DNA from 3 places in the Klenkia sp. AC732 genome. Region 2 is predicted to be linked to each of the others. Evidence: riboswitches for the same ligand, from Rfam matches in the RefSeq annotation. Region 2 holds a riboswitch; each other region holds the start of a gene.

Region 1 (6,458 bases), on a different contig from region 2:
CGGAGTCGATGCCGGCCACGACGGCCCGCGCCGTCACCCGGGACAGTGCCGCCTCCACGCCCCCGCGGCCCCGGCCGACGTCCCAGGTGTTCATGGCCTGGGTGAGCACCACGTAGCTGCCGGCGTCGAAGCGGCGGGCCAGCTTGTCGGCGTGGTGGTCCAGGTAGCTGGCCACCGCGAACCGGCCGTCGGGCTGCACCGTGTTGGCGAACCGGGTCTCCAGCTCCTCGGCGCTGCGGTAGGTCAGGTGCGCGATGCGCCGGGCGGTGCCCAGGCCCGCGACCGGGCCCTCTCCCGCGGCGTAGTCGCCGCCGGCCCACCGCACGTCGGTGGTGACGGCGGCCTGCTGGGTCGTCTGGGTGCCGATCTGGTCGGCGGTGGCCACCGCCCCGGAGGCCAGGAAGAACAGCCGCTCCACCCGCTGCGGGTGCGCGACCGCCCACTCCAGGGCGCGCATGCCGCCCATCGAGCCGCCGATCACCGCCGACCAGGTGCCCACGCCCAGCGCGTCGGCCAGCCGGGCCTCGACCGCGACCTGGTCGCGGATCGTCAGCTCCGGGAACCGGGAGCCCCACGGGCGCCCGTCCGGAGCCGGGGACGACGGCCCGGTCGTGCCCTGGCAGCCACCGAGCACGTTGGCGCAGACCACGAACCGCCCGTCGAGCGGTGCGCCGTCCCCGATCAGGCCGTCCCACCAGCCGGGGGTCGGCTGCCCGGGGCCGGTCGTCCCGACGACGTGGCTGTCGCCGGTGAGCGCGTGCTCGACCAGCACGGCGTTGGCGCCGTCGGGCGCGAGCGTCCCCCAGGTCTCGTAGGCGACCCGGACCTCGGGCAGCTGACCCCCGCGTTCGAGGTCCAGCGGCCCGAGGTCGACGAAGCGCCGGTCGCCGACCGGGTCCCCCTCGACCCAGCCGCCGGAGCGGTGGGGGGCCCGGGCAGCGGTCTCCCGGACCCCCGTCACCGGCTCAGGCGCTCTTCGCCGCGCGGAACCCGGCGTCGAGGTCGGCGAGGATGTCCTCGATCCCCTCCAGGCCCACGGCCAGGCGCACCAGGCCCGGGGTGACGCCGGCGGTCAGCTGCTCCTCGGGGGTCAGCTGGGAGTGCGTGGTGGACGCCGGGTGGATGACCAGGCTGCGCACGTCGCCGATGTTGGCGACGTGGCTGTGCAGCTCCAGGGCCTCGACGAACGCCTTGCCGGCGGCGACGCCCCCGACGATCTCGAACGCCAGCACGGCGCCGGTCCCCTTGGGGGCGTACTTCTTGCCGGCCGCGTGCCAGGGGGAGGACGGCAGCCCGGCGTAGTGCACGGACTCCACCTCGTCCCGGGCCTCGAGCCACTCCGCGACCCGCTGGGCGTTGGCCACGTGCCGGTCCAGGCGCAGCGACAGGGTCTCGATGCCCTGCACCACCAGGAAGGCGTTGAACGGCGAGATGGCCGGGCCGAGGTCGCGCAGCAGCTGCACCCGGGCCTTGAGCGCGAACGCCGGGGCGCCGAGGTCGGCGTAGACCACGCCGTTGTACGTCGGGTCCGGGGTGGTGAACATGGGGTGCCTGCCCCCGGTCCAGTCGAAGTTGCCGCTGTCGACGATCACGCCGGCCACGGCGGTGCCGTGCCCGCCCAGGTACTTCGTCGCCGAGTGGACGACGACGTCGGCACCGAACTCGATGGGCCGGATCAGGTACGGGGTGGCGATCGTGTTGTCCACGATCAGCGGCACGCCGTTGCGGTGCGCGACCTCGCTGACCGCGGAGATGTCCAGGACGTCGCCCTTGGGGTTGCCGATCGTCTCGGCGTAGAAGGCGCGGGTGTTGTCCTGCACGAGGGCCTGCCAGGCCTGCGGGTCGTCGGGGTCCTCGACGAAGGACACCGTCACGCCCAGCTTGGGCAGCGAGTGGTGCAGCAGGTTGTACGTGCCGCCGTACAGCGACGCCGAGGCCACGACGTGGTCCCCGGCCTCGGCCAGGTTGAGGATCGCCAGGGTCTCCGCGGCCTGCCCGGAGGAGACGGCGAGGGCGGCGACACCGCCCTCCAGCGACGCGACGCGCTGCTCCAGCGCGTCCTGCGTCGGGTTCATGATGCGGGTGTAGATGTTGCCCATCTCGGCGAGGGCGAACAGGTCCGCGGCGTGCTGGCTGTCGCGGAACTGGTAGCTGGTCGTCGCGTAGATGGGCAGCGCGCGGGCGCCGGTGGTGGGGTCGGGGCTCGCTCCGGCGTGGATCTGCCGGGTCTCGAAGCTCCAGCCGCTGGGGTCGGTCATGCGCCACGTCCTCCTGGTGATCGGGAGGGCCCGGGCGTACGGGCACTCCGTCGCTTGCGCGGACGGCGGGCGCCGTCCACACCGGCTCTTCCCCTGGAGCACCGCAGACGGAGTAGCGGTTGCCGGGCAGCCAGCCAGGTGCTTGTCGCTGCCTCTCGTGAGCCGTGACGATCGTAGGACGACCCGGCGGCCCGCGTCACCCTGGGTCAGGCGGGGACGGCCGCCGTGCCCCCGGCCAGCAGCGCGTACCGGCCGCCGCGGGCGACCAGTTCGTCGTGGCTGCCCTGCTCGAGCACCCGCCCGGCGTCGAGCACCGCGATGGTGTCGGCGTCCCGGACGGTGGACAGCCGGTGGGCGATGGTGATCGTCGTCCGGCCGCGGGCGACCTCGTCGAGGGCGGCCTGCACGGCGCGCTCGGTCTCGTTGTCCAGCGCGCTGGTGGCCTCGTCGAGCACCAGCACCCGCGGGTCGCGCAGCAGTGTGCGGGCGATGGCCAGCCGCTGCTTCTCCCCGCCGGAGAACCGGTGGCCGCGGGCGCCGACCATGGTGTCGTAGCCGTCGGGCAGCGCGGCGATGACCTGGTGCACCTGGGCGCGCCGGGCGGCCTGCTCGATGTCGGCGTCGGTGGCGTCGGGCTTCGCGTAGCGCAGGTTCTCCCGGATCGTGGTGTGCAGCAGGTAGGTCTCCTGGCTGACCACGCCGACCACCCGGGCCAGCTCGGCCAGCGACAGGTCGCGGACGTCGACGCCGTCGATGGTCACCCGGCCGGTGGTGACGTCGTTGAGCCGGGACACCAGCGAGGCCAGCGTCGACTTGCCCGAGCCGGTCTCGCCGACCAGGGCCAGCGTGCTGCCGGCCGGGACGACCAGGTCGACGTCGGTGAGGGCGGCGCGGGCGCCGTCGTAGGAGAACCCGACGTGCTCGAGGCGGACCTCGCCGCGCACGTGCGGCAGGGCGACGGGCTCGGCCGGGTCGTCGATGTCCACCGGTAGGTCCAGGTACTCGAAGACCCGGCTGAACAGCGCCATCGAGGTGATCAGCTGACCGCCGACGTCCAGCAGGCCCATCAGCGGGCGGAACAGGGTCCCCTGCAGGGCGGTGAAGGCGACCAGCGTGCCGATCGTCATGCCACCCGACGTCGCGGGCAGGCCGGCGACGAGGTAGATCAGCGCCGGGATCCCGGCGAACACGATGCTCATCGAGGCCATCCGCCAGCGGCCGGCCAGCTGGGAGCGGACCTCGAGGGCCACCAGCTCCTCCGACGTGCGGGCGAAGCGCTGGGACTGCGCCGGGCCGGTGCCCAGGGTCTTGCCGAGCTGGACGCCGGAGATCGACAGCCCCTCCTCGACCTGGGTCTGCATGTCCGCCATCCGGCGCTGGCGCTCGCCGGTGACCTCGCGGCGCATCAGCGCGACCTTGCGGGTCAGCCAGATCGCCGGCGGCAGCACGACGAGGGACAGCAGGGACAGCCGCCAGCTCAGCGCGGCCATGGCGACCACGGTGCCGACGACGGTGGTGGCGTTGGAGGCCAGGCTGGTGGCGGTCGAGGTGACCACCGACTGCATGGAGCCGATGTCGTTGGTCAGCCGGGACTGCACCTCACCGCCGCGGGTGCGGGTGAAGAAGCCCAGCGACTGGCGCTGCAGGTGCGTGAAGACCGACGTCCGCAGGCCGTGCATGACCTTCTGGCCGACGGTGGTGGACAGCCAGGTCTGGACGACGCCGAGCAGTGCGGTGGACGCGGCGACGGCGACCATGCCGGCCACGGCCCAGGCGAGCAGCCGGACGTCGGCGTGCGGGAGCGCGTCGTCGATGACGGTGCGGACCAGGAAGGGGGTGGCCAGGGCGATCAGCGAGCTGAGCACGATCAGCGCCATGACGGTGCCCACCTGGAGCCGGTGGGGGGCGAAGAGCGCCAGCACGCGTCGCAGGGACACGGGGGAGCGCTCGAGCTGGGTCTCGTCTGCCGGGTCGGGCCGGCCCTCGGGGCGTGGCATCCACGTCCCCCTCTCTGTCGGTGGAACGATGCTGAGGTTACCTCACGGTGAGGTAGCAACGGCAAGTCCGTTAGCATTCCCGCCGTGTCCGCCCCCGCCCCCGACGACGACCTGGGTGAGCTGATCGTCCGGGCCGCCCGGTCGCTGCGCGGCCGCTGGCGCGAGGCGCTGGAGCCCTGGGACCTCTCCCCGCACCAGGTTCGGGCGCTGATGGTGGTCGCCCGCGCGGAGGGCCTGCGGCTGTCCGGGCTGGCCGAGTCGCTGCACATCGCCCCCCGGTCGGCGACCGAGGTGGTCGACGGCCTGGCCGGGCGTGGCCTGGTCGAGCGCGTCCCGGACCCCACCGACCGGCGGGCGGTCCTGGTCCGGCTCACCGAGGAGGGCTCCCGGGTGCTCACCGAGGTCCGCGCGGCCCGCGCCGCCGACGCCCGGGAGGCGCTGTCCCGGCTGCCGGCCGACGACCGCGCCGAGCTGGCCCGGCTGCTCCGTCGCTTCGTGGACACCTGACGTCCAGCTGCTCCACAGCCGGAGCGGGCACCCTGGGGGCATGAACCTGGGTGCCGCCGAGATCGCGTTGATCGTGCTGGCCGTCTTCCTGCTCTTCGGCTACAAGAAGCTGCCCGACGCCTCCCGCTCCCTGGGCCGGTCGCTGCGCATCTTCAAGGGCGAGATGGGCGGCATGAAGGACGACGACGCCCGCGCGTCGTCCCCGGCCACGCCGGTGCCGGCCCCGGTCTCGGCCCCGGTCCAGGCCCCGGTCGACGCAGCGGCCCTCGAGCGGGAGGCGACGGCGGCCGAGACCGCCGCGCTCGAGGCCCGCGCCCGCGCGGCCCGGGCCCACGCCGAGGCGCAGCCCACCCACGCCACCTCCTGATCTCCCCGTCCCGGCACGGGTCGGGCAGGGTGGGTGCGTGCGCGCCCTGGTGTTCGAGGAGTTCGGCGGACCGCTGACGGTCCGCGAGGTGCCCGACCCCACGCCCGCCCCGGACGGGGTCGTGGTCGAGGTCGGGGCGACCGGGGTCTGCCGCAGCGACTGGCACGCCTGGTCCGGCCACGACGCCGACGTCGTCCTGCCGCACGTGCCCGGTCACGAGCTGGCCGGCACCGTCGTCGCGGTCGGTGACCGGGTGCGCAGCTGGTCGGTCGGGGACCGGGTCACCACGCCGTTCGTCTGCGCCTGCGGCACGTGCCCGCCCTGCCGGGACGGCGACCAGCAGGTGTGCCTGCGCCAGACCCAGCCCGGTTTCACCCACTGGGGCTCGATGGCCTCGGCCGTCGCCCTGGACGCCGCCGACGTCAACCTGGTGGCGCTGCCGGAGGACCTGCCGTCCAGCACCGCCGCCGCGCTGGGCTGCCGGTTCGCGACCGCCTTCCGGGCGGTCACCGGCGTGGGCCGGGTCGCGCCGGGGGAGTGGGTCGCCGTCCTGGGCTGCGGGGGCGTCGGGCTGTCCGCGGTGCAGGTCGCCGTCGCCGTCGGTGCGCGGGTGGTGGCGGTGGACCCCTCGCCCGGGGCCCGCGAGCTGGCCGCGGCGATGGGCGCCGAGCACGTGCTCGCCGACCCGGCCGGCATCGCGGAGCTGACCGGCGGGGGCGCGCACGTCGCGCTGGACTGTCTGGGCTCCCCGGCCACCTGCGAGGCCGGCATCCGCTCGCTGCGCCCGCGCGGCCGGCACGTGCAGGTCGGGCTGCTGCCACCCGCCGCCGGGCGGGCCGTCGTCCCGATGGAGCTGGTGGTAGCGCGGGAGCTCGCCGTGCTGGGCAGCCACGGGATGGCCGCCCACGACTACCCGGCGATGCTGTCGATGATCGCCGCCGGCCGACTGCGCCCGCAGGACCTGGTCACCCGCGAGATCAGCCTGGACGAGGCCGGTCAGGCCCTGGTCGACGTCGGCCGCACCCCCGGGGTCACGGTCGTCACCCGGTTCTGACCGGGCGGTCGCTCAGTCGGTCGGGTCGGCGGCCGACGTCGGTGCGGGCGCGGTGGTCGTGGGGGCCGGGCGGGTGGTGCTGGGCGCCGCCGTCGTCCGCTCGGGCGCGGTGGTCGTCGGCGTCGACGTCGGCTCGTCCTCGTCGGTGGTCGTCGTCGGCGCCGTGGTCGTCGGCCGGGACGTCGTCGTGCGCGGGGTGGTCGTGGTCTCCTCCGCTGTCGACGTGGGCGCCGGCTCGGACGTCGTCGCCGGGGGCTCGGTGGTCGGGGCCGGCT
Region 2 (6,458 bases):
GTTGATCACCGCGATGTCGACGTCGGCCAGCGAGCGGGGCACCTGGGCCGCCTCGACCTCGGAGATCTCCAGGTCCAGCGGGCTGCTCTCCACGTCCAGCGAGGTGGGGGCGGCGTCACCGGTGTCGGCCAGCACGACCAGGTCGTTGGCCTCCAGCAGCCGCAGCGCGCGGGCGGCGTTGGTGGGGTCGTTCGGGATCGCCACGGTCGCGCCCTGCTCCAGCTGCGACAGGTCGGTCAGCGACTGCGAGTAGATGCCCAGCGGCTCGACGTGCACCGGCTCCAGGGCGGTGAAGTCGTAGCCCGCGGTCGACTCCTGCTCCTCCAGGTAGGGCACGGTCTGGAAGAAGTTGGCGTCCAACGAGCCGTCGTCCAGCGCGACGTTGGGCTGCACGTAGTCGGTGAACTCGACGACGTCGAGGTCCAGCCCGGCGTCCTCGGCCAGGTTCTCCTCCACGAAGCGCAGGATCTCCGCGTGCGGGACCGGCGAGGCACCGACGCGCAGCGGCTCGTCGGCGCCGGACAGCTCGGCGTCCCCACCGCCGCAGGCAGCGAGGACCGCGGTGGTGGTGAGGGCGGACAGGGTCAGGGCGAGGCGACGCACGAGGTTCTCCATGGGGTGGTCAGCGACGCGCCAGTCGGCGCGCCCAGGTGTCGCCGCCGAACTGCAGCGCCTGGACGACGACGAGCAGCAGGGCGACGGTGAGCAGGGTGATGTCGGTGCGGAACTGCTGGTAGCCGAACCGGATGGCGAAGTCGCCCAGGCCGCCGCCGCCGATGGCGCCGGCCATGGCCGAGTAGCTGATCAGCGCGACGACGGTGACGGTGACGCCGGCGACCAGCGAGGGCAGCGCTTCGGGCAGCAGCACGGTGCGGACGACGTCCCGGCGGCGGGCGCCCATCGCCAGGGCCGCCTCGACCTTGCCGTGCGCGACCTCGCGCAGGCTGGTCTCGACCAGCCGGGCCAGGAACGGGACGGCGCCGATGGTCAGCGGGACGATCGCGGCGGTGGAGCCGATGGTGGTGCCGACCAGGCCACGGGTCAGCGGGGCGACCAGCACCAGCAGGATGATGAACGGCAGCGAGCGCCCCAGGTTGACGACCAGGCCGAGGACCCGGTGCAGCACCGGGTGCGGGGCCAGCGCGCGGGGTCCGGTGACGGTGAGCAGCACGCCGAGCGGGATGCCCAGCAGCACGGTGACCACCGCGGAGACGGCGACCATGTAGAGGGTCTCGCCGGTGGCGTCGGCCAGCTGCGGCCAGATCCGGGACCAGTCGCTCATCGGGCCGCCCCGGCCACGACGCGCTCGACCCGGGACCCGGCACCGCGCAGCCGTTCCAGGGCGCCGTCCAGGCCGCTCTGGTCGGCGCCGGTGACCCGCAGCAGCAGCCGGCCGTGCCGGCCGCCGGCGACGGTCTCCACCGAGCCGCCGGCGACCTCGACGTCCAGGCCGAGCCCGCCGACCAGCGCCTGCAGGACCCGGGTCTCGGGGGCCGCGTCGGTGACGGTGACCCGCACCAGGGTCCCGGTGTCCCGGTCGTCGGCCAGCGGGGCCGGCAGCAGGGCCTCGGCCAGTGGGGAGTCCCCGCGCGACAGCACCTCGTCGAGGCGGCCGCCGTCGACGACCCGGCCGGCCTCCAGCAGCACCGCGGAGTCGCAGACCGCCTTGACCACGGACATCTCGTGGGTGATGAGCAGGACGGTGAGGCCCAGCTCGTCGCGCACCCGGCGCAGCAGCTGCAGCACGCCGGTGGTGCTGGCCTGGTCCAGTGCGGAGGTGGCCTCGTCGCAGAGCAGCACCGTGGGCCGGGCGGCCAGCGCGCGGGCGATGGCCACCCGCTGCTTCTGCCCGCCGGACAGCTGCGCGGGCCGGGCCGTGGCCCGCTCGGCCAGGCCGACCAGGTCCAGCAGCTCCCCCGAGCGGCGCCGCCGCTCCGCGCGGCCGACACCGGCCAGCTCCAGCGGGTGCTCGACGTTCTCCGCCGCGGTCCGGGAGTCCATCAGCTCGAAGTGCTGGAAGACCATGCCGATCGAGCTGCGGGCCTTCCGGACCTCCTCGGCGGACAGGTCGGTGAGCACCCGGCCGTCGACGGTCACCGAGCCCGAGGTGGGCCGCTCCAGCAGGTTGACCAGCCGGATCAGCGTGCTCTTGCCCGACCCGGAAGGACCGACGACGCCGGCGAAGTCACCGGCGGGGACGGCGAGGTCGACGCCGTCGAGCGCGACGACCTCCTGGCCGCCGCGGGCGGCCGGGAAGACCTTGCGGACGTTCGACAGTTCGATCACGGGGAGGGGGTCTCCTGGCTGTGGGGGCCCGCGGGACGGCACACGGGCACGGCCGACCCGGCGGCGCGGGGGTGGAGCGGAGGTGCGGACGGCCACGGGAGGGCCGACGGGGTCAGCGACAGAGCCAGCTGGCGGTGCCGGCGTGGTCGACGGCGAGGTCGCGCGTCAGGAGGAGCCGGGGCACCCCGCCATGGTGCACGGCCGTGCGCTATCCCTACAAACCCGGTGGGGTTTGTGTGAGGGGGTTCTCACCCCACCGACGCCTCCGGATGGAAGGCCCCTCGCCCATTCGGCCGACGATCGCACCGTCAATCCCTACTAGACCGATGAGGGAAGTGGACAACGGTCGGCGGCGTTGGCTAGCGTCGTGGCCGGTCGAGAGCGTCAGCATCGAGCCCTGGCTTGCTGACCGGCAACCCCCCGTCCCGGCGGGGTGCCCCAGGTGATGACCCGGCGGAGGCGTCCACCTCCGCAAGCGGGGACACAGCACGAGGAGAGCCATGACCCACACGCCCCTGCACCTCGTCGCCGCGCTGGAGGGCGCCGGCTGGCACCCGGCCGCCTGGCGGGAGCCCGGCGCCCGCCCCCGCGAGCTGCTCACCGCCCGGTACTGGGTGGACCTGGCCGCCGAGGCCGAACGTGGCCTGCTCGACGCGGTGACCATCGAGGACGCCCTGCAGCTGCATTCCGAGGACCCCTTCGCCCCCGACGACCGCACCGACCGGGTCCGCGGCCGCCTGGACGCGGTGCTGCTGGCCGCCCGGGTCGCCCCGACCACCCGGCACCTGGGCTTCCTCCCGACGGCGGTCACCACGCACACCGAGCCCTTCCACCTGTCCAAGGCCGTCGCCACGCTGGACCACGTGTCCACCGGGCGGGCCGGGGTCCGGGTGCAGGTCGCGGTCCGCGCCGACACCGCCGGGCACTTCGGCCGCCGCGAGGTGCCGGCCGTCAGCCGGGACCGCCACGACGACCCGGAGGTCCAGCGGTTCGTCGCCGACCAGTTCGACGAGGCCGCCGAGTACGTCGAGGTGCTCCGCCGGCTCTGGGACAGCTGGGAGGACGACGCCGAGATCCGGGACGCCGCCACCGGCCGGTTCGTCGACGTCGACAAGCTGCACCACGTCGACTTCGAGGGCCGTTCGTTCTCGGTGCGGGGGCCCTCGATCACCCCGCGCCCGCCGCAGGGCCAGCCGGTCGTCGCCGCGCTCGGGCACGCCGAGGTGCCGTGGCGCTTGATCGGCCGCTCCGCGGACCTGGGCTTCGTCACCCCGACCGACGCCGCCGACGCCGCCCGGCTGGTGGCCGCGGTGCGCAGCGAGCAGGCCGACGCCGGTCGCGCCGAGGAGACCGTGCACGTGTTCGGTGACCTCGTCGTGGCGCTCGACGAGGACGAGGCCACCGCCCGGGAGAGGTTGCAGCGGCTGGACGAGTGGGCCGGCGTCGCGTTCACCAGCGACGCCCACGTGTTCACCGGGACGCCGTCCCAGCTGGCCGACCTGCTCGGTGAGTGGCAGCAGGCCGGGCTGACCGGCTTCCGGCTGCGCCCGGCGACGCTCCCGCACGACCTGGAGCAGATCACCCGCGGCCTGGTGCCCGAGCTGCAGCGCCGTGGCCTGTTCCGCAACGGGTACGAAGCCGACACCCTGCGCGGGCTGCTCGGCCTGGGCCGCCCGGCCAACCGCTACGCCGCCCAGCCCACGAACGCCTGAGGAGCCCGCGATGCCCAAGCAGATCCACCTCGCCGCGCACTTCCCCGGCGTCAACAACACCACCGTGTGGAGCGACCCCGCCTCGGGCAGCCACATCGAGTTCGACTCGTTCCGCGAGTTCGCGCAGATCGCCGAGGCCGGCAAGCTCGACTTCGTCTTCCTGGCCGAGGGCCTGCGACTGCGCGAGCAGAACGACCGCATCTACGACCTGGACGTCGTCGGCCGGCCCGACACCTTCACCGTGCTGGCCGCGCTGGCCGCCGTCACCGAGCGGATCGGGCTGACCGGCACGATCAACTCCACGTTCAACGAGCCCTACGAGGTGGCCCGGCAGTTCGCCACCCTCGACCACCTCTCCGACGGCCGCGCCGCCTGGAACGTGGTGACCTCCTGGGACGCGTTCACCGGCGAGAACTTCCGGCGCGGCGGCTTCCTGGCCCAGGCCGACCGGTACGACCGCGCGAGGTCCTTCCTGCAGACCGCGCTGGAGCTCTTCGACTCCTGGCGGGGCGACGAGGTGGTCGCGGACAAGGACAGCGGCACGTTCCTGGCCGACCCGCACCCCGGGGCCTTCGCGCACCGGGACGCCTTCTTCGACATCGCCGGCCAGTTCGACGTCCCCCGGAGCCCGCAGGGCCGCCCGGTGGTCTTCCAGGCCGGCGACTCCGACGAGGGCCGGGACTTCGCCGCCGCCGCGGCCGACGTCATCTTCTCCCGGCACAGCACGCTGGAGGCCGGCCAGGCCTTCTACGCGGACGTGAAGGGGCGGCTGCCCCGGTTCGGCCGCACCCGCGAGGAGCTGCTGATCATGCCCGCGGCCACCTTCGTCCTCGGTGACACCGAGGACGAGGCGGCCGAGCTGGCGCACGAGGTCCGGATGGCGCAGGTCTCCCCCGCGACGGCGGTGGCGTTCCTCGAGCAGCTGTGGAACCGGGACCTCTCCGACCACGATCCCGACGGTCCGCTGCCCTCGGTCGACCCGGTGGTCGGGGAGAACACCATCGCCCGGGGCCGGGCCAGCGTGCGGATGCACCGCGACCCGGTGGCCACCGCGCACGAGTGGCGGGCCAAGGCCGAGGCCGAGGGGCTGACCAGCCGCGAGCTGATCGTCGAGGTGACCGGCCGGCAGTCCTTCATCGGCACCCCGGCCACGGTCGCGGCGACCATCGACGAGTTCGTGCAGGCCGACGCCAGCGACGGCTTCGTGCTGGCCCCGCACATCACCCCCGGCGGCCTGGCGCCCTTCGTCGAGCAGGTCGTGCCGCTGCTGCAGGAGCGCGGGGTGTTCCGCACCGACTACGAGGGGACGACGCTGCGCGAGCACCTCGGGCTGCCGCTGCGACAGCCCGGTGGGGCAGCGGCCGCGGCCTCCTGAGCCGACCGTGGAGGCGCACTGGTTCCTGCCCACCCGCGGGGACGGCCGGGACGTCGGACCGGGGCCACGACCGGGGCCACCGAACACGCCCAGCCCACCGCCGTCCTGACCGCGGGCGCGGGTGCGGGTGGGGGGGCGGCCACAGTCGCGAGGAGGGCCGGGACGGGGCAGCTCCCCGCCCTGAGCAGGCAGCGCGGAGCCGCCCGGTGGCAGGGCCACCGGACTGTGGAGTCCGGTTGACGAGCCGGCGTCAGCCGACTTAGGTGAGCCTCACCTTAGTGAGCGACTCCGAGCTGCCCCCCGCAGCGCCGCCGTCCGGCCCCTTGACGGGGTCGGGCCCGAGCCCTCGAGGACGACCCCCGTGACCACACCCCGCGCCACCCTGCCCAGCCCCGGCCGGACGTCGGTGGACCAGCTGCTGACCGCCGACACCCGCGAGGCCTACCGCGCCACCATGTCCCAGGCCGTCGGACTCGTCGCCGGACGGCTGGCCGCCGTCGACGCACCGCAGACCGGTGTCCGCCCCGCCGCGCTGGCCCCGCAGGTCGCCGCCGTCGACCTGGACACCCCGCTCACCGACACCACCGCCGCCCTCGACGAGCTGTCCCGGCTCTGGCTCCACGACGCCGTCTGGTTCCACGAGCCGACCTACCTGGCGCACCTGAACTGCCCGGTCGTGCTGCCGGCGCTGGCCGCCGAGGCGCTGGCCAGCGCGGTGAACAGCTCGCTGGACACCTGGGACCAGTCCGCCGGCGCCACGCTGATCGAGCAGCGACTGGTCGGCTGGCTGGCCGACCGCGCGGGTCTGGGCCCCGACGCCGACGGTGTGTTCACCAGCGGCGGGACGCAGTCCAACCTGCAGGCCCTGCTGCTGGCCCGGGACGAAGCCTGCACCCGGCAGCGGCGGCACCGCCCCGACGCCCGGCTGCCCGAGCTACTCTCGGGCCTGCGGGTGTTCACCTCCGAGGTCGGCCACTTCAGCGTGCAGACCTCGGCCGCCCTGTTGGGCCTCGGCGAGGACGCCGTCGTGGCGGTGCCCTGCGACGCGCGGATGCGGATGCGGCCCGACGCGCTGGCCGCCGCGC
Region 3 (6,458 bases), on a different contig from region 2:
CGCGATCGCCCCGCGGATCACCTGGAACTCCCTGACCAGCGCGCTGTTCCCCTCCCAGGCCGGTGCCGTGGACGGCAACACCGTGGCCGCGACCCCGGCCACCGGGGACGCCGGGGTGTTCAAGCGGCTGTGGTCCGGGCTGTTCTTCGGGGCGGGCTCCGTGCCCACCGGGGACGGCCTGCTGGCCTCGCTGACCGGCGGCGCCACCGCCGAGGACGGGGCGGCCTCGCTGCCCCAGATCGACCCGAGCACGCTGGACTCCGCCGCCGTCGAGCAGGCACTGACCTGCGGTCGGTTCCGCGCGGACGTCTGCGCGGCCTACCAGTCCGCGGCGGCCAGCGGCACGCTCACCCCGGAGATCGCCGCGATCCTGGACCGCTCGTCCCCGGCCGGCGTGCTGGACCGGATCACCGCGCCGACCCTGCTGGTGCAGGGCACCCAGGACTCGCTGTTCGGGCTGGGCCAGGCCGACGCCAACGCCCGCGGGATCGCCGCCAAGGGCACCCCGGTGAGCGTGGTCTGGTACGACGGCGGCCACGACGAGAGCGCCTCGGAGGGCACCACCGAGGACCTGCGCGAACTCGTCGCCGGCTGGTTCGACTTCCACCTGCGCGAGCAGGGCGAGGACCCGGGCACCGGCTTCAGCTACCCGGTGCCCACCGGCGTCGGTGCCGCGGTCGGCAGCGTGCAGGGCGGGTCGCAGACCGAGGAGGCCGCGGCCTACCCGGGCATCGGTGACGCGCAGCCCGCCGAGCGCGTCTCGGTGCCGTTGTCGGGCACCGTGTTCCCCGTCGTCACACCGCCGGGGGGCAACCCGGCCGCGATCACCACGGTGCCCGGACTGGGTGCGGTCACCGCCGCCCTGGGCGGGACGACGGTGGAGATCCCCGGCCAGTTCGCCGCGTTCGACTCCGCGCCGCTCGACGCCGCCACCGACGTGGTCGGTGCCTCCACGGTGACGCTGGCCGTGTCCTCGCCGACCGGGACCGCGACGCTGTTCGCCAAGCTCTACGACGTGGCCGCCGACGGCTCGCAGACCCTGCCGTCGGGGCTGGTCGCTCCGCTGGCGCTGACCGGGCTGTCCACCGACCCGACCGCCCCCACCGAGGTCGAGGTGACGCTGCCCGGGATCGTGCACCGGTTCGAGACCGGTCACGTGATGCGCGTGCTGGTCTCCTCCACCGACCAGGCGTTCGCCGCCCCGGCCGAGGCCGGGGTCTACACCGTCGCGCTGGCCGACGGCGCGGCGCTGGCGGCACCGACCGTCGACGGCGCCGTGGTGGGGGAGTCCTCCTCCTCGCGCTGGTGGGTGCTGCTGGGCGTGCTGGCCGGCCTGGGCGTGCTGGGGGTGGTCGTGGCGAGGCTGTGGGGTGCCCGGCGCCGCCGGCAGCTCTCGGTCGTCGAGCCCGACGGTGAGGACGTGCCGCTGCGCTTCGAGGGCGTCACCAAGTCCTACAAGGACGGCTTCACCGCCGTCCGGGGCCTGTCCTTCGAGGTCCGCCGCGGCCAGGTGCTGGGCCTGCTGGGCCCCAACGGCGCCGGCAAGACCACCTCGCTGCGGATGCTCATGGGCCTCATCCGGCCGACGGAGGGCACCATCTCCGTCTTCGGCCACCCGGCGAGCCCGGGCGCCCCGGTGCTGTCCCGGCTCGGCTCCTTCGTGGAGGGCACCGGGCTGCAGCCGCACCTGAGCGGCCGGGACAACCTGGAGCTGTACTGGGCCGCGACCGGCCGGCCGGCCGAGGACGCCCACCTGGACGAGGCCATCGCGATCGCGGGCCTCGGGACGGCGCTGGACAAGCGGGTCCGGTCCTACTCCCAGGGCATGCGCCAGCGCGTGGCCATCGCCCAGGCCATGCTGGGGCTGCCGGACCTGCTGGTCCTCGACGAGCCCACCAACGGGCTGGACCCGCCGCAGATCCACGCCATGCGCGAGGTGCTGCAGGACTACGCGAAGACCGGTCGCACGGTCATCGTGAGCAGCCACCTGCTGGCCGAGATCGAGCAGACCTGCAGCCACGTCGTCGTGATGGCCAAGGGCCAGAAGGTCGCCGAGGGCACGGTCGAGGAGATCATCGGCACCGGCGGCGCCGTGCTGGTCGTGCTGGACGACCCGGCCGACACCGACCGCGCCGTCGAGGTGCTGGGCGCCCTGCCGGGGACCTCGGTCGAACGCTCGGACGAGGGCCTGGTGCTCGAGCTCGGCGGCACCAGCCGGGCGGCCGCCGTCACCGCCCTGGTGGGCGCCGGCATCGGCGTCGACCAGGTCACCCCGCGCCGCCGCCTGGAGGACGCGTTCCTGTCGTTGGTGGGGGAGAGCTCGTGAGCACCGTCCAGTCCACCGGGGCCGTCGCCGGCTACCGGCCCGAGCGCACCCTGCGTCTGTCGGTCGAGCTGCGCCGGCAGTTCAAACGGCGACGCACCATCGGCGTCTTCGCGCTGATGGTCGCGCTGCCGCTGCTGCTCATCGCCGCCCTCCAGCTGGGCGCCAGCGAGGACGCGCAGTCCAACAGCCGGCTCAACCTGGTGGACGTCGCGACGTCGTCCGGGCTGAACTTCACCCTCTTCGTGCTGTTCGCGACGACGTCGTTCTTCCTGGTCGTGGTGTACGCGTTGTTCTTCGGCGACACCGTGGCCAGCGAGGCCCAGTGGGGGTCGCTGCGCTACGCGCTGGCCACCCCGGTCCCGCGGATGCGGCTGCTCCGGCAGAAGTGGCTGGCCGCGCTGGTGATGTCGGTGGCGGCGCTGCTGACGGTGACCGTGGTGGCCGTCGTCGCGGGCGGGATCGCGTTCGGGTTCGAGGACATCCAGACGCCGATCGGCATCACCATCGGCCAGGGCGACGGGCTGCTCCGGCTGGCCGGGATGGTCGGCTACCTCGCCGTGCACCTGCTCGTCGTCGGCACGCTGGCGTTCTGGCTGTCCACGGTCACCGACGCGCCGCTGGCCGCCGTCGGCGGGTCGGTGTTCACGATGTTCGTCTTCGCGATCCTCGACCAGGTCGAGCAGCTGGGCAGCGTCCGGGACTACTTCCCGACGGCGGAGGAGTTCGCCTGGACGGACCTGCTGCAGACCCCGGTCGACAGCGGTGACCTCTACCGCGGCGTCATCCAGTCGCTGCTCTACGCCGCGGTGTTCACCGCGCTGGCCTTCCGGCACTTCGCCCGCCGCGACGTCACCAGCTGAGGGAGGGCCCCAGCGGGGTCAGAGCGAGGCGCGGACGGCCTGGGCCCAGCCCTCGCCCATCGGGGCGTGGGTGGCGGTGGCGTTCGGCAGGGCCGCGATGGCCGCCGGCATCCCCTCCACCGCGGCGCCGTTGGCGGTGATCCACAGCCGGCCGACCGACGGCGCCATCTCCAGGTCGCTGACGGAGTCCCCGACGGCGACGGCGTCGGCGGGGTCGATGCCCCGGCGGGCCAGGTCCCAGGCGATGGCCGCGCCCTTGTCGATGCCGCGCGGCATCAGGTGGTAGACGTGCGGGTCGGTGCCGTCGCCGTCGCCGTCGCCGTCCAGCGTCATCCGTGAGGTGCGCGGGACGCGGCCGTTGTCCTTGACCGTCAGCCAGCCCCAGCCACGTGCGGCCAGCCAGTCGTCGACCGCGACGGTGTCCAGCCAGCCGCGGAGCAGGGCGTCGGCAGAGTGCGTGGCGTGCCAGGGCGCGTGCCACTCCACCCGGCCGGGGTGCTCGGCCAGCAGGGCGTCGACCACCCCGAGCGAGGCGAGCACGTCCATCGGGGTGCGACCGGCGTGCTCCTCGGGCAGGGCACCGGTGAGCAGGTGGGTCTCCCGGCCGCCGTCCCAGCTGACCAGCGAGCCCAGCTCGGCGACGTGGCCGTCGACGGCGAAGACCCGGCCGGCCTCCAGCAGCTGGGCGTGGGTGCGCCCGGACACCAGCACCAGCGGCACCCCGGCCCGGTGCAGGTCCAGCAGGGCGGCGGCGGGGGAGTCGGTCAGCTCGCGGCCGGCGGTGTGGAAGAAGGAGCCCCGCGGCCCCACCATCGTGCCGTCGAGGTCGGTGTACACGATCGCGGCGGTCATGCAGGTCATCCTGCCGGAGCCCCTGGTCCGGTACGGTGGCCGACGTTCCACTCATCACGAGGGGCAGAGGGACACGGCCCGCTGAAGCCCCGGCAACCACCGCCCGCACCCACGCGGGCAGCAGGTGCCCCTTCCGTCCTGCGCGGCTCGACGGCCCGACGCGGGGAAGATGAGGAGGTAGTCGTCGTATGACCATGACCGCTCCCACTGCCACCGGCGCGATCGCGCAGCCGGTGCCCCCGAACCCCGCCCGCGGCCTGGTGTGCCGCAACTGCGGTGCCACGTTCGGCCTGATCGCCGAGCACGCGTGTGCCGAGTGCTTCGGTCCGCTGGAGGTCGACTACGACCCCGAGCTGATGCGCGCGGTGACCCGCGAGCAGATCGAGGCCGGCCCGCAGAACATCTGGCGCTACAGCGCGTTGCTGCCCACCGGTCAGGACCCGGACTCCCGGGTCAGCCTGGACCCGGGCATGACCCCGCTGGTGCGCGCCCAGCGCCTGGGTGACGAGCTGGGCTTCACCGCCCCGCTGTGGGTCAAGGACGACTCGGCCAACCCGACGCACTCCTTCAAGGACCGGGTGGTCAGCCTGGCCGCGACGGCGGCCAAGGGCTTCGGGTACGCCAAGATCGCCTGCGCCTCGACCGGCAACCTGGCGAACTCGGTGGCCGCGCACGCCGCCCGCAACGGGCTGCCCTCCTTCGTCTTCGTGCCCAGCGACCTGGAGCCGGGGAAGATCGTCCAGTCCGCGGTCTACGGCCAGGCGCTGATCGCCGTCGACGGCTCCTACGACGAGGTCAACCGGCTCACCAGCGAGCTCGCCGAGACCGACGAGTTCGAGGACTGCGCGTTCGTCAACCAGAACGTGCGCCCCTACTACGCCGAGGGGTCCAAGACCGTCGGCTACGAGATCGCCGAGCAGCTCGGCTGGCGGATCCCGGCCCAGGTGGTCATCCCGATGGCGTCGGGGTCGCTGCTGACCAAGGTGGACAAGGCCTTCCGCGAGCTGTCGGCCGCCGGGATCGTCGAGGCCACCGAGTGGAAGGTCTTCGGCGCGCAGTCCGCCGGTTGCGACCCGATCGCCACCGCGTTCGAGAACGGCTGGGACGTCGTCAAGCCGGTCAAGCCGACCGGGATCGCCAAGTCGCTGAACATCGGCAACCCCGCCGACGGGCCCTACGCCCTGGACGCCATCCGGCGCACCGGCGGCTCGGTCGGCCGGGTCGGGGACGCCGAGATCGTCGAGGGCATCCGGGACCTGGCCCGGACCACCGGGGTCTTCGCCGAGACCGCCGGCGGGGTGACGACGGCGGTGCTGCGCCAGCTGGTGGAGCGTGGCCTGCTGGACCCGGCCGCGGAGACCGTCGTGCTGAACACCGGGGAGGGTCTGAAGACCCTGGACCCGCTGATGCCCGTCGTGGGCCCCACCCACCGGGTGGACCCCTCGCTGCGCTCGCTGCGCCAGGCCGGCCTCATCTCCTGAGGTCGGCGGCACCCTCCCTCCTCGGGGGGAGGGTGCCCGCACTGCTCAAGACCGGCCCGCTCGTGTCGATGTAGAACGCATTCGTCCGGAATAGTTCCGGACGGTGAGATGCGGGAGACGCGATGAGCATGTCCGGATGGTCCGTGGGCTCCACGCCCGTGCCGGCGCCGGTGTCCGACCGGCCCGGTCTGGGGCAGGCGTTCGCCGCCACCGCCGGGGTGGCGGTGTCCGACCTCGCCGGTACCGAGGACTTCGACGTCTTCACCGTGGCCCGGATGACCGACCGGTCCTGGACCGGTGTGACGTCCCGGTCCAGGACCGGGCCGGCCCTCGTGGGCCACCCGGTCCCGGTCGAGCAGAGCGCCTGCCACCACCTGCTGGTCGGCCGGCGGCCCGTGCTGGCCCGCGACCTGCGCCGGCACACCGACCCCGAGCTGCGGGCCGTCGGCCGCCAGCACGGCGTCTCCGCCTACGTCGGTGCCCCGCTCCGCCGGTTCGACGGGCAGCTGCTGGGCAGCGTGTGCGGGTACTCCGCGGCGCGCTGGACGGGCGTCGACCACGACCGGCTCGCGGCGCGCCTCGCGCTGGTCGCCGACGTCCTGGGCCGGGAGCTGGCCACCGCGCTGGACGCCGTGGTCGACGACCGGCGGGCGGGCATCGAGCAGGCCCTCCGCAGCCGGGACGACGTCACCGGCCTGCCCGACCGGCGCGGCTGGGGCCTGCTGCTGCACGACGAGGCGGAGCGGGCGGTGCACCTGGCCGAGGACCTCTCCGTGGTGCTGGTCGACATCGGTCTGGTGCGCACCGCCCGCGGTCTGCGGCGCGCGGGGCACGTGCTCCGCGAGGCGCTCGGCGAGGTCGCGTTGAGCCGGGTCGGTGGCCGTCAGTTCGGCGTCGTCGGCGGGGACCTCGACGACCTCGACCCGGGCGCGACCGCCG

Evidence for each region. Region 2 has a riboswitch for S-adenosylmethionine ahead of AC0IVP_RS12195 (LLM class flavin-dependent oxidoreductase). Riboswitches for the same ligand answer to the same signal wherever they lie in the genome.
Region 1: another riboswitch for S-adenosylmethionine. It lies ahead of AC0IVP_RS10690 (bifunctional o-acetylhomoserine/o-acetylserine sulfhydrylase); the one in region 2 lies ahead of AC0IVP_RS12195 (LLM class flavin-dependent oxidoreductase).
Region 3: another riboswitch for S-adenosylmethionine. It lies ahead of thrC (threonine synthase); the one in region 2 lies ahead of AC0IVP_RS12195 (LLM class flavin-dependent oxidoreductase).

Annotation. Positions count from the first base shown of each region.
Region 1 covers NZ_CEEDOS010000018.1:57,015-63,472, reverse strand. The annotation lists gene metX (homoserine O-acetyltransferase MetX) at 1-961, opposite strand, end outside; gene AC0IVP_RS10690 (bifunctional o-acetylhomoserine/o-acetylserine sulfhydrylase) at 966-2,258, opposite strand; SAM riboswitch class IV at 2,304-2,421, opposite strand; gene AC0IVP_RS10685 (ABC transporter ATP-binding protein) at 2,465-4,255, opposite strand; gene AC0IVP_RS10680 (MarR family winged helix-turn-helix transcriptional regulator) at 4,340-4,762, shown strand; gene tatA (Sec-independent protein translocase subunit TatA) at 4,803-5,129, shown strand; gene AC0IVP_RS10670 (zinc-binding dehydrogenase) at 5,167-6,183, shown strand; gene AC0IVP_RS10665 (hypothetical protein) at 6,196-6,458, opposite strand, start outside.
Region 2 covers NZ_CEEDOS010000022.1:7,855-14,312, forward strand. The annotation lists gene AC0IVP_RS12180 (MetQ/NlpA family ABC transporter substrate-binding protein) at 1-603, opposite strand, end outside; gene AC0IVP_RS12185 (methionine ABC transporter permease) at 623-1,282, opposite strand; gene AC0IVP_RS12190 (methionine ABC transporter ATP-binding protein) at 1,279-2,286, opposite strand; SAM riboswitch class IV at 2,660-2,770, shown strand; gene AC0IVP_RS12195 (LLM class flavin-dependent oxidoreductase) at 2,787-3,998, shown strand; gene AC0IVP_RS12200 (NtaA/DmoA family FMN-dependent monooxygenase) at 4,009-5,373, shown strand; gene AC0IVP_RS12205 (pyridoxal phosphate-dependent decarboxylase family protein) at 5,735-6,458, shown strand, end outside.
Region 3 covers NZ_CEEDOS010000070.1:1,369-7,826, forward strand. The annotation lists gene AC0IVP_RS21180 (alpha/beta fold hydrolase) at 1-2,326, shown strand, start outside; gene AC0IVP_RS21185 (ABC transporter permease) at 2,323-3,186, shown strand; gene AC0IVP_RS21190 (HAD family hydrolase) at 3,205-4,038, opposite strand; SAM riboswitch class I at 4,087-4,214, shown strand; gene thrC (threonine synthase) at 4,233-5,519, shown strand; gene AC0IVP_RS21200 (GAF domain-containing protein) at 5,642-6,458, shown strand, end outside.